3 regions of the Pradoshia sp. genome follow, and region 1 is predicted to be linked to each of the others. Evidence: riboswitches for the same ligand, from Rfam matches in the RefSeq annotation. Region 1 holds a riboswitch; each other region holds the start of a gene.

The links. Region 1 has a riboswitch for S-adenosylmethionine ahead of ACI35L_RS11380 (methionine biosynthesis PLP-dependent protein). Riboswitches for the same ligand answer to the same signal wherever they lie in the genome.
Region 2: another riboswitch for S-adenosylmethionine. It lies ahead of ACI35L_RS08115 (O-acetylhomoserine aminocarboxypropyltransferase/cysteine synthase family protein); the one in region 1 lies ahead of ACI35L_RS11380 (methionine biosynthesis PLP-dependent protein).
Region 3: another riboswitch for S-adenosylmethionine. It lies ahead of ACI35L_RS14175 (bifunctional homocysteine S-methyltransferase/methylenetetrahydrofolate reductase); the one in region 1 lies ahead of ACI35L_RS11380 (methionine biosynthesis PLP-dependent protein).

Annotation. Positions count from the first base shown of each region.
Region 1 covers NZ_JBJEFJ010000126.1:741-8,429, forward strand. Annotated here, with positions in the region: partial or broken gene ACI35L_RS11370 (nicotinate phosphoribosyltransferase) at 1-736, opposite strand, end outside; gene ACI35L_RS11375 (cysteine hydrolase family protein) at 754-1,305, opposite strand; gene ACI35L_RS11380 (methionine biosynthesis PLP-dependent protein) at 1,539-2,654, opposite strand; SAM riboswitch class I at 2,723-2,841, opposite strand; gene ACI35L_RS11385 (M42 family metallopeptidase) at 2,973-4,019, shown strand; gene ACI35L_RS11390 (patatin-like phospholipase family protein) at 4,075-4,920, opposite strand; gene ACI35L_RS11395 (GntR family transcriptional regulator) at 5,103-5,474, shown strand; gene ACI35L_RS11400 (ABC transporter ATP-binding protein) at 5,486-6,175, shown strand; gene ACI35L_RS11405 (hypothetical protein) at 6,172-7,005, shown strand; gene ACI35L_RS11410 (hypothetical protein) at 7,019-7,689, shown strand, end outside.
Region 2 covers NZ_JBJEFJ010000086.1:34,027-41,715, forward strand. Annotated here, with positions in the region: gene ACI35L_RS08080 (3-hydroxyacyl-CoA dehydrogenase NAD-binding domain-containing protein) at 1-1,159, shown strand, start outside; gene ACI35L_RS08085 (acetyl-CoA C-acetyltransferase) at 1,189-2,367, shown strand; gene ACI35L_RS08090 (acyl-CoA dehydrogenase family protein) at 2,446-4,230, shown strand; gene ACI35L_RS08095 (arsenate reductase family protein) at 4,315-4,668, shown strand; gene gcvH (glycine cleavage system protein GcvH) at 4,743-5,126, shown strand; gene ACI35L_RS08105 (toprim domain-containing protein) at 5,369-5,704, shown strand; gene ACI35L_RS08110 (thioredoxin family protein) at 5,731-5,988, shown strand; SAM riboswitch class I at 6,121-6,230, shown strand; gene ACI35L_RS08115 (O-acetylhomoserine aminocarboxypropyltransferase/cysteine synthase family protein) at 6,319-7,635, shown strand.
Region 3 covers NZ_JBJEFJ010000159.1:188-6,254, reverse strand. Annotated here, with positions in the region: partial or broken gene metH (methionine synthase) at 1-3,012, opposite strand, end outside; gene ACI35L_RS14175 (bifunctional homocysteine S-methyltransferase/methylenetetrahydrofolate reductase) at 3,009-4,859, opposite strand; SAM riboswitch class I at 4,945-5,049, opposite strand; gene ACI35L_RS14170 (class I SAM-dependent methyltransferase) at 5,173-5,775, shown strand.

The DNA.
Region 1 (7,689 bases):
TGATGGCTGTCGGTACACCTGAGCGTAATGTGTCATAGGTGTCGACGAGGAAGGTGCAGTCATAATGGGATTCCGCGTATTTCTTGAAGGCTGTGTATTCGTCACGATAGGTTTGGACAAGGGCATGGGCATGCGTTCCTACGACTGGTATGCCGAATAATTTACCTGCGCGGACATTGCTTGTCGCTTGGAATCCGCCGATAAAGGCCGCGCGTGTCCCCCAAATGGCCGCTTCGGTTTCCTGAGCTCTTCTTGTCCCAAACTCAAATAATGGATCGCCATCGGCTACCATGGTGAGCCTTGAGGCCTTTGTTGCAATCAATGTCTGGTAGTTGACGACATTGAGGATAGCCGTCTCAACAAGCTGTGCCTGAGCTAGCGGGGCTTCAATACGCATAAGAGGCTCATTCTCAAATACGAGCTCCCCTTCCTTCATGCTTCTAATTGTTCCTGTAAATTTTAGTTCCTTAAGGTAGGACAGGAAGTCATCAGCATAACCTACTTCATTACGTAAATATTCAATATCAGTGTCTGTAAAACGCAGCTCTTTAATATACGTAATGACACGCTCAAGTCCTGCAAAAACGGCATAGCCGTTCCCAAATGGGTTACGTCTAAAGTAAACGTCAAAGACGGCTTTTCTGTTATGGATGCCATCCCGGAAGTATGTTTCCATCATATTAATTTGGTATAGATCTGTATGTAACGCAAAGCTGTCATCTTGATAGTGTTTCATCAAGCTTCCTCCTTAATTTATAAAACATCTGCTCCAAGTGTTTGTTCAAAATGGCCAAGAGCCCATTGATGGCCGGCCTCATTGAAGCTTGCCACTCCATCTTTATGGACGATAATCTTGTAGCCTTTATTGTAAGCATCCACCGCTGTATGGAGGACACAAATATCTGTACAAACCCCGACTAAATGAAGCTCGGTGATTCCCCGCTCACGAAGCTTGATATCAAGGTCCGTGCCGGCGAAAGCAGAATAACGCGTCTTGTCAATCCAAAGGACATGGTCTTCGTCCTTGTTCCTATTATACACATTTTGCAGATTTCCAAATAAATCTCTGCCAGCAGTGAAACGGATATTATGGGGCGGGAACAATTTCGTTTCCGGGTGGTAAGGATCATTCTCTTCATGCACATCAATGGCAAATACGACATAATCCTTCCGTTTAATGAATTCTTCTGTCAATGAAACAATATAATCCTCAATTCGCTGCCCTGGCTCACCGCAGGTCAATCTTCCCTCATCTGCCACAAAGTCGTATGTATAATCGATATTAATCAGCGCCTTCAACCGAATCACTCCTCTGAATTTATGGTTGGACTGTCATCAGCATAACAAAAAATCATGCGAGATGTCTTTACAAATAATTTTACAGCTATTCTACCATTTAAGACAGAAGATTTCCGCTTCTTCACCCGTTTTTTCCTTCTTGCCAGCTTTAAGCTGCTTATCTCTTACATTTTCCTAAAATCACCATCATTACTCCATAAGAAAAGCCAGCCCTGCAAAATGGACTGGCTGAACGGATATTATGCTTGCACTTGTTTGCTGCTAACCGCTTCAAAGGCGTTCTTCAGGTCGGCAATTAAATCATCAGCATGTTCGATACCAACGGAGAAGCGGAGCAGCCGGTTACAAACACCACCTGCTATGCGGACCTCCTCCGGGATATCGGCATGCGTTTGTGTAGCCGGGTAGGTCATAAGGCTTTCAACCCCTCCAAGACTCTCAGCGAAGGTGATGACACCAAGGCTTTTCAGGAAGTGATTGACCCATTTCTCAGATTGAAGCCTAAACGAAATCATGCCGCCTTTTCCCGGATAGAGGACATCGATGACCTCCTCCCGCTCCTGTAAGAAAGCCGCGATTTTCCCAGCGTTCTCCTCATGCTGCTTCATGCGGAGGCTCAATGTCTTCATTCCTCTCATGACAAGCCAGGAATCAAATGGCGAAAGGATGGCCCCTGTTGCATTTTGATATTCATCAAGCTTTTGGCAGACATCCTCTCCCTTTGCGACAATGAGGCCAGCAAGAACATCATTATGACCGGCAATATATTTTGTCGCACTGTGAACAACAATATCAGCACCGAGTTCAAGCGGACGCTGCAAGATTGGTGTGTAAAAGGTATTATCAACAATCAAAAGGAGGTTATTCTCTTGACTTAAATCAGCAATTGCCCGGATATCGATTTCCTGCATTAAAGGGTTTGTCGGTGTTTCAATAAAAAAGGCTTTTGTCTGACTTGAAATGGATTCAGCAAAATCTCTATAGGACTGGCATTGAACAAAAGTGATGCCGTATTTCTTCCAGGTTTTTTCGAATAAACGATATGTACCACCATATAAATCAGCTGAAACAAGGATCTCATCACCCGGTTCGAATAATGTGAGCAAAGCATGGATGGCTGCCATGCCAGAACTATAGGCAAAGCCTTGCTCACCGCCTTCAAGGGCCGCGATGGCCTTTTCCAAAACCTCTCGGGTCGGATTTCCTGTCCTGGTATAGTCATAGCCTGTTGATTGTCCAATCCCCTCATGCCTGTATGCGGTCGAGAAATAAACGGGCGTGTTCACCGTACCTGTTTGTGTTTCACTTCGATTGCCGATTTGGGCTAATACTGTTTCAATCTTCCATGCGGTCATTGTTCTGCCCCTCCCAAATAAAAATAAAAAAGCCTTCCAAGAAGAAGACTTATCGAGCTTTACTCTCCTTCTTATCTCTCGAGGCACATAAATATGCATATGCCTTGCAGGATTTAGCACCTTTCCGAATGCATCGGCGGTTGCTGAGACATCATCGGGCCCGTCCCTCCGTCTCTCGCGATAAGATTTGTTCGAATATTCATTTAACTATAATTTACATGGATATCCTAAAAAAGGCAAGAAATTTCTCATCTATTGTACCCTTTTTCCACGGAGGTATATAATAGAGCTATTCACTAATAAGAGGAGTGTCTACAAATGAAAGCAGACGGTCAAGAGATATACGGCTACATAAAAGATTTGGTTTCCATTCCAAGCCCGACTGGCTATACGGAAGAGGCCATTCGTTATACAGAGAACTTTCTGAATACATGCGGAATTGGAAACAAACGGACGAATAAAGGGGCCTTGCTTGCGACAATTAAAGGCCAAGATGATTCTAAACACCGCTTCCTGACAGCCCATGTGGATACTTTGGGAGCAATGGTCAAGGAAATCAAACCAAGCGGGCGTTTAAAGCTGACGATGATCGGCGGCTTTCGCTGGAATGCCTGTGAGGGAGAATACTGCAAGATTCATACAGCAGACGGTAATGTGTACACAGGAACGATTTTACTAAACCAAACCTCTGTCCACGTTTATCAGAAAATGGGTGAAGTGAAACGCGACGATGACCATATGGAAGTTCGGATTGATGCGGTCACCAAATCAAAATCAGATACGCAAGCACTCGGTATTGAGGTCGGTGATTTTGTCTCATTTGAGCCTCGGGCAGAGCTTGCTGGGGACGGCTTCTTAAAGTCAAGGCATCTGGATGACAAAGCGAGTGTCGGCATCCTACTCTACTTGATAAAACAACTGAAGGAACAAAACATCGCCCTTCCATACACTACCCATTTCCTTATTTCCAATAATGAAGAAATCGGCTATGGCGGAAACTCTAATATTCCGGACGAAACTGTTGAGTATTTAGCTGTGGATATGGGCGCAATTGGAGACGGCCAAACAACGGACGAGTATAGTGTATCCATCTGCGCGAAGGATTCAAGCGGTCCTTATCATTATGGCCTGCGCCAGCATCTTGTCAAATTAGCCCAGGAGCATGATATTGATTACCGTGTTGATATATATCCTTTTTATGGATCTGATGCCTCCGCTGCCATCCGGGCCGGGTATGATATCGTTCATGGATTAATCGGACCGGGGATTGACGCCTCTCATGCGTTTGAGCGCACACATATCAGTTCCATTGAACATACGGCCAATTTGATTTGGCATTATTTGCAGTCAGAGCTAGTCGTCTGATTATTGCCTAAAAAAGGGGTGGGAATAGATGGGTCTATTCCTCCCCCTTTTTATCTCATAATAACTCCTTCAATTTTCCATATGCTTTCTTTGCTTCCCGGTAGCCTTCCTCATACAGATTCTCAAGCTTTTGCGGATTCCGTCCGATGGTGGAAACATCAAGCCTCCGTATTGGCTGGATAATAACAACGTTCCCCTTCTCCTCTTCCTCCTTAAGATACTTTATCGTGTCATTATAGACGATATGATGGTTTTTCATTGCTTTCAAAAGTCCCGCATATTTCCCATATTTCCTTGAGGCAAGCCAATTCCAATTTGATGGTGCCTCTCTATATCCTTTATTCTTCGTTAATACAACAATGTTTTTCGTGTTTCCGTCTTTCACCGATTTCTTAATGGGAATAGGATCGGTCACACCCCCATCAAGGAGATATCGTCCATTAAAGGATACCTCCGGTGCAAACAACGGCAAGGAGCTGGAAGCCCTTAGTATGGTAAGCATATCCTTACTATATGATTGTTTATCAAAATAAACAGCTTCGCCAGTCTCACAATCGGTCGTTCCAACGACAAAGCCTTCCTTTGAGCTGCAGAATGTTTCCATATCAAAAGGAATTAGCTCATTTGGCATTTTGTCAAAAATTAAATCCATTCCAAACAATTCCCTATTTCGCAAAAAGCGCTTAAAGGAGATGTATTCAGGATGTCGACTGTATTCAATGATCACCTGATGATTCCGATTCATTTGGCGGGCAATATAGGAGCTGCCATTACATGCCCCTGCTGAAACTCCAATGGTATACGGGATATAGATATCCTCCTCCATCAAATACCTCAGGACACCCGCAGTGAAAGCTCCTCGCATTCCGCCCCCCTCCAAAACAAGCCCTGTATTCTGCATATGCACCATCTCCTTGGCTTAGTGTCTATACCGGTGTCATCCTACTTTTTCCCTCTTTCAATTAAAAAATAAGCATTATTTTCATAGAAGTTATTGACATCTATGGTGTATTACCAGTATAGTACACCTTAAGGAGTGTATGAACCATATAGTACACACACCAAGAATTAGGAGGTGAATGGATGTCATTCCTCATTAATAACCGCGATCCCGTTTACTTACAGGTTGTCCGTTACTTCAAGGAACGAATTGCGACTGGAGAATTGGCAGGAGGACAGGAAATCCCATCTCGCCGTGAACTGGCCGGTTTATTGAAAATCAACCCGAATACCGCACAAAAAGCCTATAAGGAAATGGAGGAACAAGGATTGATTTATACAGAGCGCAATTTCCCAAGCCGTGTTACGACAGATGAAAAGATCTTAAACGGCGTCCGCGAGGAATTGATTCAAGAGGCAGTCGATGCCTTCATCCTAGCCGTCAAGCCCATTCAAGTACCAGTTGACGAATTGGTTGATATTGTGAAAAAGAATTATCTTACCGAAGAGAAATAAGGAGGAGAACTATGCTGCAGGTAAAGAACGTAACAAAAAAGTTCGGCAGGAAACGTGTATTGGACGATGTAAGCTTCACGGCGAATAAAGGTGAAATCACCTGCCTGATCGGTATTAACGGCGTCGGAAAGACGACCATCATGAAAGCCATCCTTGGACTTACACCCGTCAATGGCGGCGAAATCCTCATTGATGGAGAACACCGAAAGAAAAGCACCTATGAGAAATTAACTTTCATTCCGGATGCATTAACCATGCTTCCAGGCTTTACGATAAAACAGGCAATGGATTTCATGACTGATTTCTATGAAAGCTGGAACCAAGACCGTGCTGATGAATTGCTTCAATTCTTTAAGTTAAACGAGGAACACCGTATTTCCACCCTTTCAAAAGGAAATACAGCCAAGGTTAATCTCCTATTAGGTCTTGCTCAGGATACAGACTATGTCCTCATGGATGAACCGTTCTCCGGAATTGATATCTTCAGCCGAGAACAAATTGCCAATGTATTCACGAGTCATTTAATTGAAGACCGAGGCGTCATCATCACAACTCATGAAATCAATGATATAGAACACTTAATTGATAAAGTAGTCGTATTAAACCATGGCACCGTCTATAAGGAGTTTAACGCAGAGGACATGCGGATCAAGGAAGGGAAATCCGTCGTGGATGTACTGAGAGAGGTGTATATACAATGAATCGATATTTAAAGCTAGTGAACCTGGAAGTTTCACGGGTAGCGAAAGTATTATTTGGGGGCTTGGCTGCTCTATTCATCATTCAAATGATTGGAGTATGGATAACATCCAATCAATATATGAGCCGTGCGAACGAGGCCATTATGAACGGAGAGAGCGTTCAATCGATTGTAGACAATTATTCTTATATGAGCATGCTTAGCTTCAGTGATAAAATTTATTTTATCGGACCTATCGCTCTTTGTGTGGGTGCTGTCTTCTTTTATATCTTTTTGATTTGGTACCGGGACTGGAGCGGTAAGAATACGTTCATCTATCGCCTTCTTATGCTGCCGACCGCTCGACTTTCCGTTTATTTTGCCAAAGCAACCGCTATAATGATTATTATCTTCACAATGGTTGCCGCTCAAATGGTCTTCATCCTAATCGAAAGCAGCTTCATGGAATTGCTCACACCAGCTGAGTATTTAAAAGAAGCGACCATCAGCCAGATGGCCAGCTATAATATATATTTGTATTACATCATCCCAGGTACCTTCACAGAATTTATCCTCTACTATGGTGGCGGATTCATCGTCCTGACGGTATTATTTGCAGCTATCCTGATGGAACGTTCGTTCAGATGGAAGGGGCTATTCCTCGGTTTGATTTATATCGCCTTTGCGGTATTCCTGACTTTATCACCAATCGGAGTTTTAATTATGCTCGATAAAGCCGACTATTTCTATCCATCAGAAGTCGTCTACATGACGATTGCCTCAAGTATGGTTACCGGAGCCCTGTCTGTATGGATCAGCCATTATCTATTAAATAAGAAAGTTACCGTATAGGAGGAAGTAATAGATGAAAAAATATTTAACTTTAACGATTCTGACTGTCTTCCTGCTCGCAACCTTCTCCATCTACTATATTCAATCGGCCTTAGCAAAAGATGACAAGCTCCAATTCTATATTGAACAAACAGGCGGAGACAAGGAGATAATCAAGGATATAAGTGTCAGTGGTGCATATAATATTGGCGGCAGGTACAACAGCAGGTACCAAACCATGACCATCAAGGATGATGAAACATCCTATGTAACAGATCTTCCCTATTTCAAACAAATGGATTACGAAGATTTAAGCTTTAGAAGCAAGCAATTCCAGAAACTAAAAAAAGACTACCCAAGCTTCATGAGAGGAAAATATGATACGGGATCATTATTCGAAGATGATAACCACGTCATCTATGCAGAGGTTGATTATTCCACGTCCATTAGGGGTGAGAGAAAAAGCTACCACTTCACCATTGATCGATTGAACAAACAGAATGAGAAAGCAAGCTCCTACAAGATCGATGTTCCAAAACAAAAGAACATCAATATAATGGAAGTTTATGATGTTCAATATCATTACAATGAAATGCGCATCATTACAGCCAATCAACAATCTAATCCTTACGTAACAGAGGTCCATCAATATTCCATTGATTTAAAAAAGGAAAAAGTCACAAATGACGAGGTTATTTTCACACA
Region 2 (7,689 bases), on a different contig from region 1:
GAAATCTGTAGCTAAGATGGAAGAAGAGGGTATGACGGTTCCTGCGTGGGTGAAAGAAATGCTTGAAGCTGGCCACACCTCCTTCTATAAAGAAGGGGAGAATGGCACGCTCTTCTATATAAATGGAGACTACAAGGAAGTCGCTGTTAATGAGAAAGCGATTAACTTGAAGCAGCTCAAAAAGCAAAAAGGAGTTATTAAGAAAAACAGCGGCGCCAGCCTGATTGATCTCGGCGATGGTGTTGCCTTGCTTGAATTCCATTCACCAAATAACGCGATTGGTTTTGACATTATCCAAATGATTAATTATGCGATTGATGAAGTCGAGAAGAATTACAAAGGCTTGGTAATTGGCAACCAGGGCAAGAATTTCTGTGTCGGTGCCAACTTGGCCATGATTCTCATGGAAGTTCAGGATGACAATATATTTGATGTTGATATGATTATTCGTCAATTCCAGCAAGCGATGATGAAGATTAAATATAGCAAGAAACCAGTAGTAGCTGCACCGCACAATATGACACTGGGCGGAGGAGCAGAAATTTGCTTGCCGGCAGCCCGCATTCAGGCCTCATCTGAGACCTATATGGGTCTTGTTGAAACAGGAGTCGGCTTGCTTCCTGGGGGAGGCGGAAATAAGGAATTGTATATCAAACATTTGAGCAGCCTGCCAAATGGGGTAGACTTTGACCTTACCCAAATAGCCATCAAGGTATTTGAAACCATTGCCACAGCGAAGGTATCCACATCCGGTGAAGAAGCCCGTGATAATAACTTCTTGAATGCGGCAGACGGCGTAAGTGCCAATCCTGATCATCAATTATATGATGCGAAGCAGGTCGTTTTAGGATTAGCCAATACAGACTATAAGCCGCCGGTTCGCAAGAAAATACCTGTATCCGGTGAGCCTGGATATGCAGCCCTGCTGCTAGGGGCACAAACGATGCTTTATTCCGGCTATATATCTGAGCATGATTTGAAGATTGCGCAGAAGATTGCCTATGTACTTGCAGGAGGCAAGGTTCCATATGGCACTGAGGTCGATGAGCAGTATTTGCTTGACCTTGAGCGCGAGGCTTTCATCAGTCTTGTTCAAGAAGCTAAATCACAAGCTCGTATGCAGCACATGCTCGTTAAAGGCAAGCCATTACGTAACTAAGAATAAATCGATTTATGAGGGGGATTGGCATGAGAGAAGCAGTAATAGTAGCTGGAGCAAGAACGCCGGTCGGAAGAGCGAAAAAAGGAACTCTTGCAAGTGTAAGACCGGATGATTTAGGTGCTTTGGTTGTTAAAGAAACATTAAAACGTGCAAATAATTATGACGGTCCAATTGATGATATGGTGTTTGGCTGTGCGATGCCTGAAGCAGAACAAGGCTTGAATGTTGCAAGAAACATTGGAGCATTGGCTGGGCTTCCATACAATGTGCCAGCTATCACCATCAACCGCTATTGTTCCTCTGGCCTTCAATCGATTGCCTACGGAGCGGAGCGCATTATGCTCGGCCATTCTGATACGGTGCTGGCCGGCGGGGTGGAATCGATGAGCATGGTCCCGATGATGGGTCATGTCGTCCGCCCTAATGCCACATTGGCTGAAACGGCTCCTGAATATTATATGGGTATGGGCCACACAGCTGAGGAAGTAGCAAAGAAATTCAATATCTCCCGTGAGGATCAGGATGCGTTTGCTGTACGAAGCCATGAGAGAGCGGCTAAAGCAATCGCTGAAGGAAAATTCAAGGATGAAATCGTTCCGGTTGACGTAACCCTTCGTCAGGTTGGGGCAGATAATAAATTGATTGAAAAGCAAATCCAATTCGATACTGATGAAGGTGTTCGACCAGGAACAACGGCAGAAGTACTTGGCAAACTGCGCCCAGCTTTCTCCGTCACCGGTACGGTCACTGCAGGGAATGCTTCTCAAACGAGTGACGGTGCTGCTGCTGTTTTGTTAATGGATAAGGAAAAGGCTATTGCTGAAGGATTAAAACCGCTTTTGAAATTCCATTCCTTCGCGGTTGCAGGTGTACCGCCAGAGATTATGGGAATTGGTCCAGTTGAGGCTATTCCAAAGGCACTTAAACTCGCTGGATTAAGCCTGTCTGATATCGGTTTGTTTGAATTAAATGAGGCGTTTGCTTCTCAATCCATTCAGGTTATCCGTCATCTAGGCTTGGATGAAGAAAAGGTCAATGTTAACGGCGGAGCCATTGCGCTTGGGCATCCGTTGGGCTGCTCTGGAACGAAATTGACACTCAGCCTTCTGCATGAAATGAAGCGCCGCAATGAGCAATTCGGTGTCGTGACCATGTGTATCGGCGGCGGAATGGGTGCTGCAGGCGTATTCGAATTACTGGCTTAATAGATGAATAGAATTCACTCCGGCAGAAGAGGTCAGTACCTTTTTGCCGGAGCCAAACATTAAGGAGGAACGAAGAAAATGGCTAACCAAACAGAAGAAGTGTTAAAAGGCGGAGCATTCTTAATTGAAGATATCGATGCAGAGAAAATGTTCACACCGGAAGATTACTCAGATGAGCATAAAATGATTGCGAAAACAACTCAAGACTATTTGGTCAATGAAGTCATTCCACAAGTCGAATACTTGGAGGAGCATGAATTTGACCGTTCTGTCAAACTATTGAAGCAAGCTGGAGAGCTTGGATTACTAGGAGCTGACGTACCAGAAGAGTACGGCGGCCTTGGTCTAGATAAGATTAGTTCTGCGCTAATTACAGAGAAAATGGCTCCTGCAGGAGGGTTCTCCATTACTCATGGCGCTCACGTTGGAATTGGTTCCCTTCCAATTGTCTTGTTCGGTAATGAAGAACAAAAACAAAAATACTTGCCGCTTCTTGCGACAGGTGAAAAATTGGCTGCCTATGCACTAACTGAGCCGAGCTCAGGATCTGACGCACTTGGTGCGAAAACAACAGCTAAATTGAATGAAGCGGGTACTCATTACATCCTTAACGGAGAAAAACAGTGGATCACGAATGCTGGATTCGCAGATGTATTCGTTGTTTATGCGAAAATCGACGGCGACAAATTCTCTGCTTTCATCGTCGAAAGAGAATATCCAGGCGTTTCTACAGGAGCAGAAGAAAAGAAAATGGGAATCAAGAGCTCTTCAACACGTACATTGATTTTGGAAGATGCTGAGGTTCCAGTTGAAAATCTTCTAGGCGAAGTTGGACGAGGACATGTCATCGCCTTTAATATCTTAAATATCGGACGTTACAAGTTGGGTGTAGGTGCAGTAGGTGCCTCCAAACGCGCTCTTGAGCTTGCATCAAGCTATGCAAATCAGCGTCAGCAGTTCAAAACACCAATTTCCTCCTTCAATCTGACTAGAGAGAAGCTTGCGACAATGGCATCCAAAATCTATGCTTCTGAAAGCTCTGTTTATAGAACAGTTGGTTTATTTGAAGAAAGAATGAGCCGCTTGAGCGATGAAGAAGTAAAAGATGGCAAAGCAGTTGCACAATCCATTGCCGAGTATGCCATCGAGTGCTCTCTCAATAAATTCTTTGCCTCTGAAGTATTAGATTATGTTGTCGATGAAGGCGTACAAATTCACGGCGGATATGGCTTTATGGCTGAATATGAGATCGAAAGAATTTATCGTGACTCTCGTATTAACCGTATTTTCGAAGGAACAAACGAAATCAACCGTTTGCTTGTACCAGGTACCTTCTTGAAAAAAGCGCTTAAAGGCGAACTGCCATTGCTTCAAAAAGCCCAAGAGATTTCTGAAGGCCTTATGATGATGATGCCGGAAGAAGCAGGAGAAGAGCCGCTTGATCAAGAAAAGCTGCTAGTGAAAAACGCGAAGAAAATCGGGATCATGATTGCCGGCCTGGCTGCTCAAAAATTCGGTACAGAGCTTGAGAAGGAGCAAGAAATCCTTGTGAATATTGCAGATATTGCTTCTTACATCTATGCTATGGAATCTGTTGTCCTTCGTACCGAAAAGGCCATTCGTGCAACTGGTCTAGAGAAGAACAAACAGAAGCTTCTTTACACACAAATCTTCTGCCAGGAAGCATTTGGAGAAATTGAGAAGCATGCGAAGGAAACCCTTGTTGGCACAGAAACAGGTGATACTCTTCGCATGATGACATCTGCCCTTCGCAAATTCACTCGTTTTACTCCAGTAAACGTGATTGCGCTTAAACGCGAAGCAGCAGAAAAAATCGTTGAAGCAGAGCGCTTTGTTCTTTAATGAAAAGTAGATGTTATGAAGCCCGGCATGTGCTGGGCTTTTTTCGTGCGGATATGATATGCTTCAAATGAGGTGAAGATAAATATGATGACGTTTTATTGGTACCCAAAATGCGGGACATGCAGGAAAGCGAAAAAATGGCTGGATGATCATGGCGCAGCCTATGAAGCCATCCATATCGCTGAAACCCCGCCGACAAAAGAAGAGCTTAAAGCGATATATGAAAAAAGCGGTTTACCTTTGACGAAGCTCTTCAATACAAGTGGAATGAAATATCGTGAATTAGGGTTAAAGGACAAACTGAAGGGAATGTCTGAGGATGAGATGCTCTCCTTATTGGTCTCTGACGGAATGTTAATCAAGCGTCCGATTGCGTATGACGGGGAAAAGGCAACCATCGGCTTTAAGGAAGAAAATTTTGAGTCTGTATGGGCATGAATTAATTGTCAAAAAAATCGTTTGATGTCATGATAGAGATGATGAAAGACTACATAATATGGGGGTAGAGCAAAATGAGCATACTGAAGGATTTGAAATACACAAAAGAGCATGAGTGGGTTAAGCAGGAAGATGGAACAGTGCGTATTGGAATCACTGATTTCGCCCAAGCGGAGCTTGGTGACATCGTCTTTGTTGAACTTCCTGAAGTGGATGATGAAATCACAAAAGACGAACCATTCGGAAGCGTAGAATCTGTTAAAACGGTCTCTGAGCTCTATGCGCCAATCAGCGGAAAGGTTGTTGCCATTAATGAGGAGCTGAGTGACAGCCCTGAATATGTCAACGAATCTCCATATGAAAAAGCATGGATGATTATTGTTGAACCATCTAACAGCAGTGAATTAGAGGATTTACTCAGCGCTGAACAATATGAAGAAGCCATTAATGAAGACTAATTCTTAAAGGATATGAGAAAGGGAAGGAGATGTCCTTCCTTTTTTTAATGCCTATCTATTTGTCCTTTGAATGCGGCTTGCCTTCTTAGAACTACATAATCTGCATACTAATAACATGCTTTTGATTGTTAGAGAACCGAGAAAAGCTTTATGCAAAGAGTTGGTTTGTTACATTTACCTTGCATGGGGTATGATACGTATAATAGAAGGAAGGCTTATAATAGCTCGGAAAAGGTGATGAAATGACGGACAAGGTCATCATTGTAGAAGGCAATCGCGACCGAAAGAAGGTATTGGCCGTTTTGGCTGAGGATATAGAAATCATTTGCACGAATGGAACAATAGGGCTTGAGAAGCTGGATGAATTAGTGGAATCTCTTGAGGATAAGGATGTATATATACTGGTGGATGCCGATGAATCTGGAGAGAAATTAAGACGTCAATTAAGAAGAGAGCTCCCGAATGCGGAGCATTTATATATAGATCGAGTGTATCGAGAGGTCGAGGATGCCCCTGCCCGTCATATTGCAGAGGTTCTAACAGAAGCCGATATTCTTGTGAAATCGTTCAATCAATAAAAGATAGAGAGGATCGAAGAAGATTCATGAAGAAAGCTATCTATGCGTATACCCCCTTATGCGGTACATGCCAAGTCGCAGGAAAGATGCTTGATGTGGCTGAAGAGCTAGTGTGCAATGTCGAAATCGAAAGAGTGAACTTAAATTATGCTAAGGAGCTTGCGGAACAATATCAAATTGAGAGTGTGCCATGCTTAATTCTCCTGGAAGGAGAGCTGGTGGTTGATAAAATATATGCCTTCCAGTCGGTTCCGTATCTTATTGCACGATTGCGTGATTTATAGAGTGTAAGAAAACAGATCTGTTATTTCGAGTAAACAGTCTGTTTTTTTGTGGGTATTAATAATTAAAAATTCAGAATTATCAATTGACTCCTTTTTTTTCCTATGCTATAGTTTTAATCAACTAAACTGAATAACTTATCGAGAGTGGCGGAGGGACTGGCCCGTTGAAGCCCGGCAACCGGTATCACTAAATGTGATGCACGGTGCTAAATCCTGCGGAATCATATTCCGGGAGATAAGGCGAGATGAATCGAATCTACCCTCTTCTCCTAAGTGAAGAGGTTTTTTATTTTCCGGGAAATCACAAAAGATGAAAAGGAGTGTCGAAGGATGGGAGAAAAGAAGAAGTATCGCTTTGAAACAGTAGGAATTCATGGAGGGCTGCAGGAAGATGCATTATCTGGAGCAAGGGCCGTGCCTATCTATCAATCCAATGCTTATTTATTTAAGGATACAGACCATGCGGCCAATTTATTCGGGTTATCAGAGCCTGGCTATATTTATACCCGGATTCACAATCCGACATCGAGTGTCCTTGAGGAAAGGGTTGCAGAGCTTGAGGGTGGAATTGGTGCGCTTGCTGTTGCGAGCGGTCAAGCAGCCGTCACATTGTCCATTTTGAATATTGCGGGTGCAGGCGATGAAATTGTGGCAGCTTCTACACTCTACGGGGGTACATATAATTTATTTGCGACAACACTCCCTAAATATGGAATAGAGGTGAAGTTTGTCGACCCAAGTGATCCGGAGAATTTCAGACAGGCTATCACGCCGAAGACGAAGGCTGTCTTTGGAGAAACAATCGGTAATCCAAGCTTGAGTGTACTGGATATTGAAAAGGTGGCAGAGATTGCCCATGAGGCTGGTATTCCGCTTATTGTTGACAATACATTTGCGACCCCGTATTTATGCCGGCCAATTGAGCATGGAGCAGATATTGTTGTTCACTCTGCAACGAAATGGCTGCTTGGGAATGGAACAACCTTAGGGGGCATTATTGTGGATGCAGGAAAGTTTGACTGGAATTCTCCGAAATTCCCAGGGTTTACGGAGCCTGATTCAAGCTATCATGACATCATTTACAGCGAGGCCATTGGGGCAGCTGCCTATATTATTAAAGCGAGAGTCCAGCTATTAAGGGATTTGGGTCCAGCCTTAAGTCCATACAATGCATTTCAATTTATTCTTGGTCTTGAAACCCTGCATGTCAGGATGAAGGAGCATATTGCCAATACTGAGGAGATCATTGAATACTTAAAGCAGCATCCAGCTGTAAGCTGGGTTCTGTATCCAGGTGATCCAGACCATCCTGATTATGAGCTCGCCAATAAATATTTGCCAAAAGGAGCGGGTGCTGTAGCTGTTTTCGGCATCAAGGGCGGAAGGGCTGCCGGAAAGACATTGATTGATACAATCGGCCTGTGGTCACATGTCGCGAATGTCGGAGATGCGAAGAGCTTGATTATTCATCCCGCAAGCACGACTCACCAGCAATTAAGGGGAGAAGATTTGAAGGCATCCGGGGTGACTGATGATCTCGTTCGTCTTTCCATCGGGATTGAGAATGTGGAGGATTTAATCGAAGAGCTTGAGCTTGCTATCGAGAAGGCAACAGGCATCAGCTCCCAATCCGTTACAACGAAATGATAGAATTTTGTGGTAAAATAAAAAGTCCTTATTGACACCTCGTTCTTCTCCATG
Region 3 (6,067 bases), on a different contig from region 1:
TGCTTCTTCATCCGCCACATAATCAGCCAGACACAGATACGGATTCTTCCGTTGTCGCGGGAAGGTAAAGCTTTCAATGACCTGGGTCCTGCTTTCGTCTGAGTAGATTTTCAGTTCATTGCCTTTACTTGCCGCAGGGTAGAACCGATAGGCAGCATGCAGCTTAATCAAGTCTTGTTCAACAATTTCATTGACAATGGATAGCAGGTTCATCACTTTTGGGTCTTCCTCAGCAATCAGCTTATCAATATTGCCTTTTAAGCCGAAATGGTGTCCAAAAAGCATTTGCTTATTGATATATGGATATACTTGCTTCAGCGGATAGTCTCGCAGGATATGGCGTTCTAAGTCCTCTGGTACTGGCGGACTTAACTGGTCCTGCACCGTCTTAAGAGGTGTTTCAGCACTCTCAATGGCTGCTACCTTAACCGCCTCAGGTTCTTTCGTTTTTCGTTTCTCTCCTAGTATTTCCTTGAGGAAATCTGCTTGTGTTTCTTGGTCATGCAGCTGGTTTACAAGATCAAGGCCTTTCATGGCATCCTTCGCATATACGACGGGTCCAGTATATTCTGGAGCAATCTTATTTGTGGTAAATCTCCTCGTTAAGGCTGCGCCGCCGACAATGATTGGCGTATTGATTCCAGCCTCCTTCAAGTCTTGTGCCGTTATGACCATTTGCTGGGCTGATTTCACAAGCAGACCGGATAAACCGATGATGGTTGGATGTTCCTTTCGTACCGCCTCGATAAGGGTTTGAGGGGTAACCTTGATGCCCAGGTCCACGACTTCGTATCCATTATTGCTTAAGATGATGTCAACGAGGTTCTTCCCAATATCATGAACATCCCCCTTCACGGTTGCGAGCACCATTTTGCCCTTAACAGTCTTATCACCGGACGTTGTCATCAGCGGTTCAAGCTGGGAGACAGCTGCTTTCATTGCTTCTGCACTTTGAAGTACCTCAGCAACGATGAGCTGATTATCATTGAACAACTCGCCAACCTTGGCCATCCCCGCCATTAGCGGCCCATTGATAATATCAAGAGGGGCCATTCCTTCTGTGAGAGCTTCATCAATATCCTCCTTCAGTCCCTCCTTCGTTCCTTCAATGATATATTCAGGAAGGCGCTCAAGAAGCGGCAGCTTTTCCTTCTGCTCTTTTTCCACCGGTTTCTTCGTACGGTAAAATTCCACGAATTTCGAGAGCGTTTCATCAGAATTATGAAATAGCAAGCCTTCTGAAAGCTTGATTTCCTCCTCAGGTATGAGGGCAAACCTTTGCAGATTCTCTGTATTGACGATGGCATAGTCAAGCCCAGCCTTCGTGCAGTGATACAAATAGACGGCATTCAACACTTCCCTTCCTTCAGAAGGAAGCCCAAAAGAAACGTTGCTGATTCCGAGGATGGTGAGTGTACCTGGGAACTCCTTCTTGATGGCAGCTAATCCTTCAACTGTTTCGGCAGCTCCATTTCGATATTGCTCATCTCCCGTTCCAACTGGGAAGACGAGTGGATCAAAGATAATATCCTCCGGATGAATTCCATATTTCTTCGTCAATAACTCATAGGAACGACGGGCAACCTCAAGCTTTCGTGCAGCACTTACCCCCATCCCCTTCTCATCAATCGTTCCGACGACAAGGGCTGCGCCATATTGTTTCGCCAGCGGAATGATACTCTCAAATCGCTCTTCCCCGTCCTCAAGATTGATGGAGTTGATGATGGCCTTCCCTTGGGAATAGCGAAGTGCTCGTTCAATGACGGCTTCATCTGTTGAATCAATCACAAAGGGAACCTTCACTTTATTGGCGACAACCTTCATGAATTGCTCCATATCCTCTACCTCATCGCTGTCAGGGTCAGCCAGACAGACATCAATGACATGCGCTCCCTTTTTCACCTGTGCGCGGGCAATTTCGGCAGCCTCTTCAAAGGCCCTTTCTTTAATAAGCCGCTTGAATTTACGTGATCCAATAACATTGGTCCGTTCTCCAACAAATAATGGGCGCATGGAATCGTCATAGGTCAGCGCTTCAATTCCTGAGAGCATATGCTTCATTTGAGGCTCCGGTGCTCTGCGGGGCTCAATCCCTTTGACTGCTTCGGCAATAGCCCGAATATGATCTGGGGTCGTTCCGCAGCATCCGCCGACAAGATTGATCCATCCTTTTTCCGCGAATTGCTTGATTTTCTTAGATAAGGATTGCGGCGTTTCATTGTACTGACCGTTCTCATCTGGCAGCCCTGCATTTGGATAACAGCTGACAGCACTTGGCGTCAGCTCGGATAAACTGCGCAGATGCTCGGCCATGAATTCTGGACCTGTTGCACAATTAAGCCCAATCGCCAATGGATTCATATGGGCGGACGATATATAAAATGAATCGATCGTTTGTCCGGCAAGTGTTGTTCCCATTGGCTCAATCGTCCCTGATAGAATCAGCGGAAGCTCTCTCCCTTTTGAGACGAAGGCATTCTGCATTCCGATATACGCAGCCTTTACATTCAGCATATCCTGGCTGGTCTCAAGGAGGAGCAGATCAACTCCGCCGTCAATTAAGCCCCTCACCTGGGTTTCATAGGATTCGACGAGCGTCTCAAATGTCGTTCCTCCGGTTACGGATAAGGTCTTGGTTGTCGGTCCCATTGAGCCGGCCACAAAGCGCGTCCCGTCTTCTGTTCCGAGACCATCGACAGCCTCTCTCGCAAGCTGGGCTGATTTCACATTCAACTCATAGGCAAGATGGCTTAATCCATATTCATCTAGGACAATCGGTGTCGCACCGAATGTATTCGTCTCGATAATGTCAGCTCCCGCAAGCAAATACTGCTCATGGATGGTTCGAATTGCATCCGGTCTTGTGATGGACAAATATTCATTGCACCCATCATATTCCTCCCCTCCAAAATCCGCTTCCGTCAGATTAAGTGCCTGGATCATCGTTCCCATTGCCCCATCAAGGATGACAATTCTCTCATTCAGTAAATCTCTTAATTTATGTGAATTCATTGTTCAAACACATCCCCGCTTATGACTGATTTCTTCGTGCTGGCGTATGCCACAAGTTCTCCGCTTAATTCATATCTCATAAAAGGTGTAATAATATAATGTCCGTTAAAATATTCTGCCGCCGCATCCAAAAGCTCCTTAGAAATGGCGAGACTTTCCCTCATCGATGCCTCCGCATCTGTTCCTGCCTTTTCCATTGCACGCAGCACAGGCTCCGGCAAGGTAATTCCCGGCACCTCATTATGCAGGAACGAGGCATTCCGGTAACTCGTCAGCGGCATGATCCCAATAAAGATCGGGGCTTTAATATGCCTGGTCGCTTCATAAACTTCCCGAATTTTCTCGACGGAAAATACCGGCTGCGTGAGGAAATAATCCGCTCCCGCCTGGATTTTCTTCTCCATTCTCACAACAGCCTTATCCACATATTTTACATTTGGATTGAAAGCCGCAGCCACCTCGAAATTCGTCTGTCCGCCCAGCGATTTCCCCGAATAGGAAATACCCGCATTGAACTGTTTGACTAATGAAATCAAGTCAATGGAAGACAAGTCATAGACAGAGGTTGCACCTGGAAAATCACCGATTTTCGAGGGATCTCCCGTTACAATTAGGACCTCATTAAGCCCTATTGTGTGCATCCCCATTAAATGAGATTGCAAGCCGATGAGGTTGTGGTCGCGGCACGTCAAATGGACAAGTGGATTCTTCTTCAGCTCAGCCTTCAGCAAGGAAGCAATCGCGACGTTTGATATGCGAGGGGAGGCCAGAGAGTTATCCGCTAGCGTAATGGCATCAGCCCCCATCTCGTGCAAATATCGACTCCCCTTCATGAACTCTTCCACTCCAAGCGTTTTCGGCGGATCCAATTCTACGAGAATAGCAGGCCCTTTCTTCACCTTCCCTAAAATCGTCTCTTTATCCGGCTGTCGAAAATCATAGGTGTAGACATGGGATTTTCGGCTGATGACCTCCTTCTTTTCTGTCAAAGGCACAAGACCAAGAATCCCCTTTTTAATGGCCCGTACATGGGCGGGCGTTGTCCCGCAGCAGCCGCCAATTAACCGCACACCCTGTTCCACGAGCTGTTTCGCTGCGCTGACAAAATAATCTGCATCAGTCGAGTAAACATAACGGCCATCCGTAAAGTCGGGCAGACTCGCATTAGGATAGGCAGAGTAGAAGGCATCTTCTCTTAATGGCACCTCCTCGAATGAACGAATCATATGGTAGGGCCCCATGCGGCAATTTAACCCAATGATATCGGCTCCTTTTCCTTTGATCAGGTCAAAGGCATCCTTCACCTGCATGCCATTTTGAAGCAGGCCGACTTCATGCAAGGAAATATTGGCGACAATCGGTAAATTCGTTTGCTTTCTTGCTATCTCAAGGACATATAATAATTCCTCTAGGTCATAATAGGTTTCCAGGATTAGACCGTCCGGCTCTTCTAGAAGAAGCGCATCCAGCTGCTCCTTGAAATAGGTCCCAATCTCCGTCAAGCTTAGCTCGGATTTCCGTACGCTGCGTAGCCCGCCTATCGTACCAAGGACATAAACCCGGCCTGCTGCCGCTTCCTTGGCAAGCCTGACTCCCTCCCTGTTTATCCGCTCAACCTCACCTTCAAGTCCGTAGCGCTTCAGCTTGTGAAAGTTAGCTCCAAATGTATTTGTCTGAATCAGATCGGCACCTGCTCCTATATATTCCTTATGTAATTCGGCAATCCGTTCTGGATTGGTGAGATTTAATTCCTCATAGCATGTATCTATCCCAAAGGAATAGAGCAATGTACCGCTCGCTCCATCTCCAACAAGGATTTCCCCCTTAAGTCTCTCTAGTAAACGCATCTTTTCCCCTCCCCTTGAGTATGCAGATGGATGTCCGATTATAAAGAAAGAGCCTTTCAAAAATGAAGGCCCCAGTTATGTACGGCACTCATCTTTCAAGCTAAGCTTGCTGGATTTAGCACCTTGGACACTGTTTGTCCAGGTTGCTGAGGTTTCGCAGGGCCAGTCCCTCCGCCTCTCTAGATAAGAAAATATTGGATTGTTTATTAAATTTACTACAAATTTTCAGTAATTTCAATTTATTTAGAAAATTATTCTCAGAAAGTTACCCCTCACCCATATTTGGGTAATAAGGGAATGAGGTGAATGATGTATGAAGGATTTCGTTTCAAAGCAATTTAAAGAACCAAAGGGATTGATTGGAAAAGCAGCAGGCAAGGTCATGGCAGTTGAAAATGGCGTATTATATGATTGGACCTTCAAGGAGCTCGGATTGGTAAATGGAGATAAAGTACTCGAGATTGGATTTGGCCCAGGTGAGGGGCTGCATATGCTTCTCTCTTCCTTCCCGAAATGCCGTCTTGATGGCTTTGATCCATCACAGGCAATGATAGACTTGGCCAAAGAGCGAAATGAAGACTCCCTGAAAAGCGGGCGTCTCACCATCACGCTTGGAACAGCTTTAGATGTACCATTAGAGAATCAATATAACCGTATATACAGCGTTAACAGTTTCCCTATGTGGGAGGAAAAAGAAACCTCCCTTAGCCGTTTGCATGCCCTTTTGACAACTGGAGGAAGCCTCACCATCACCGTCCAGCCCCGGCAAAAGGATGCCACCATCAAACACGCTGCCAAGCTCTCCCTCGAGATTTCGTCACTCATGAAAAGGACTGGATTCCATTCCATCAGAACAAATGAAATGGAGCTGAAACCATGTACCGCTGTTTCCGTCAGCGGGATAAAAGGGGACTAAGCTATTTTAATAAAGATTGTAAGAGGCACCCTAAAAGTCAGAATCAAAATCTACCTTTTGGGGTGTTCGATTATCACGAACTAATCAGCTATTGGATATGATTCTTATCAATCAGTTAATAACTCAGTCTTATACGTAGACCGAATATTTACCGGTATTTTATTAAAAATGTGAAGGGGAATTCCCCTTTCACACTTTTAAAGTGTGTATGGAATCTCCAATAATAAATAAAAAAATGGGGTAAGTTGGTTCGTAAACAAACTCCATCCAGCCCTCTGGAATGTGTATCTCT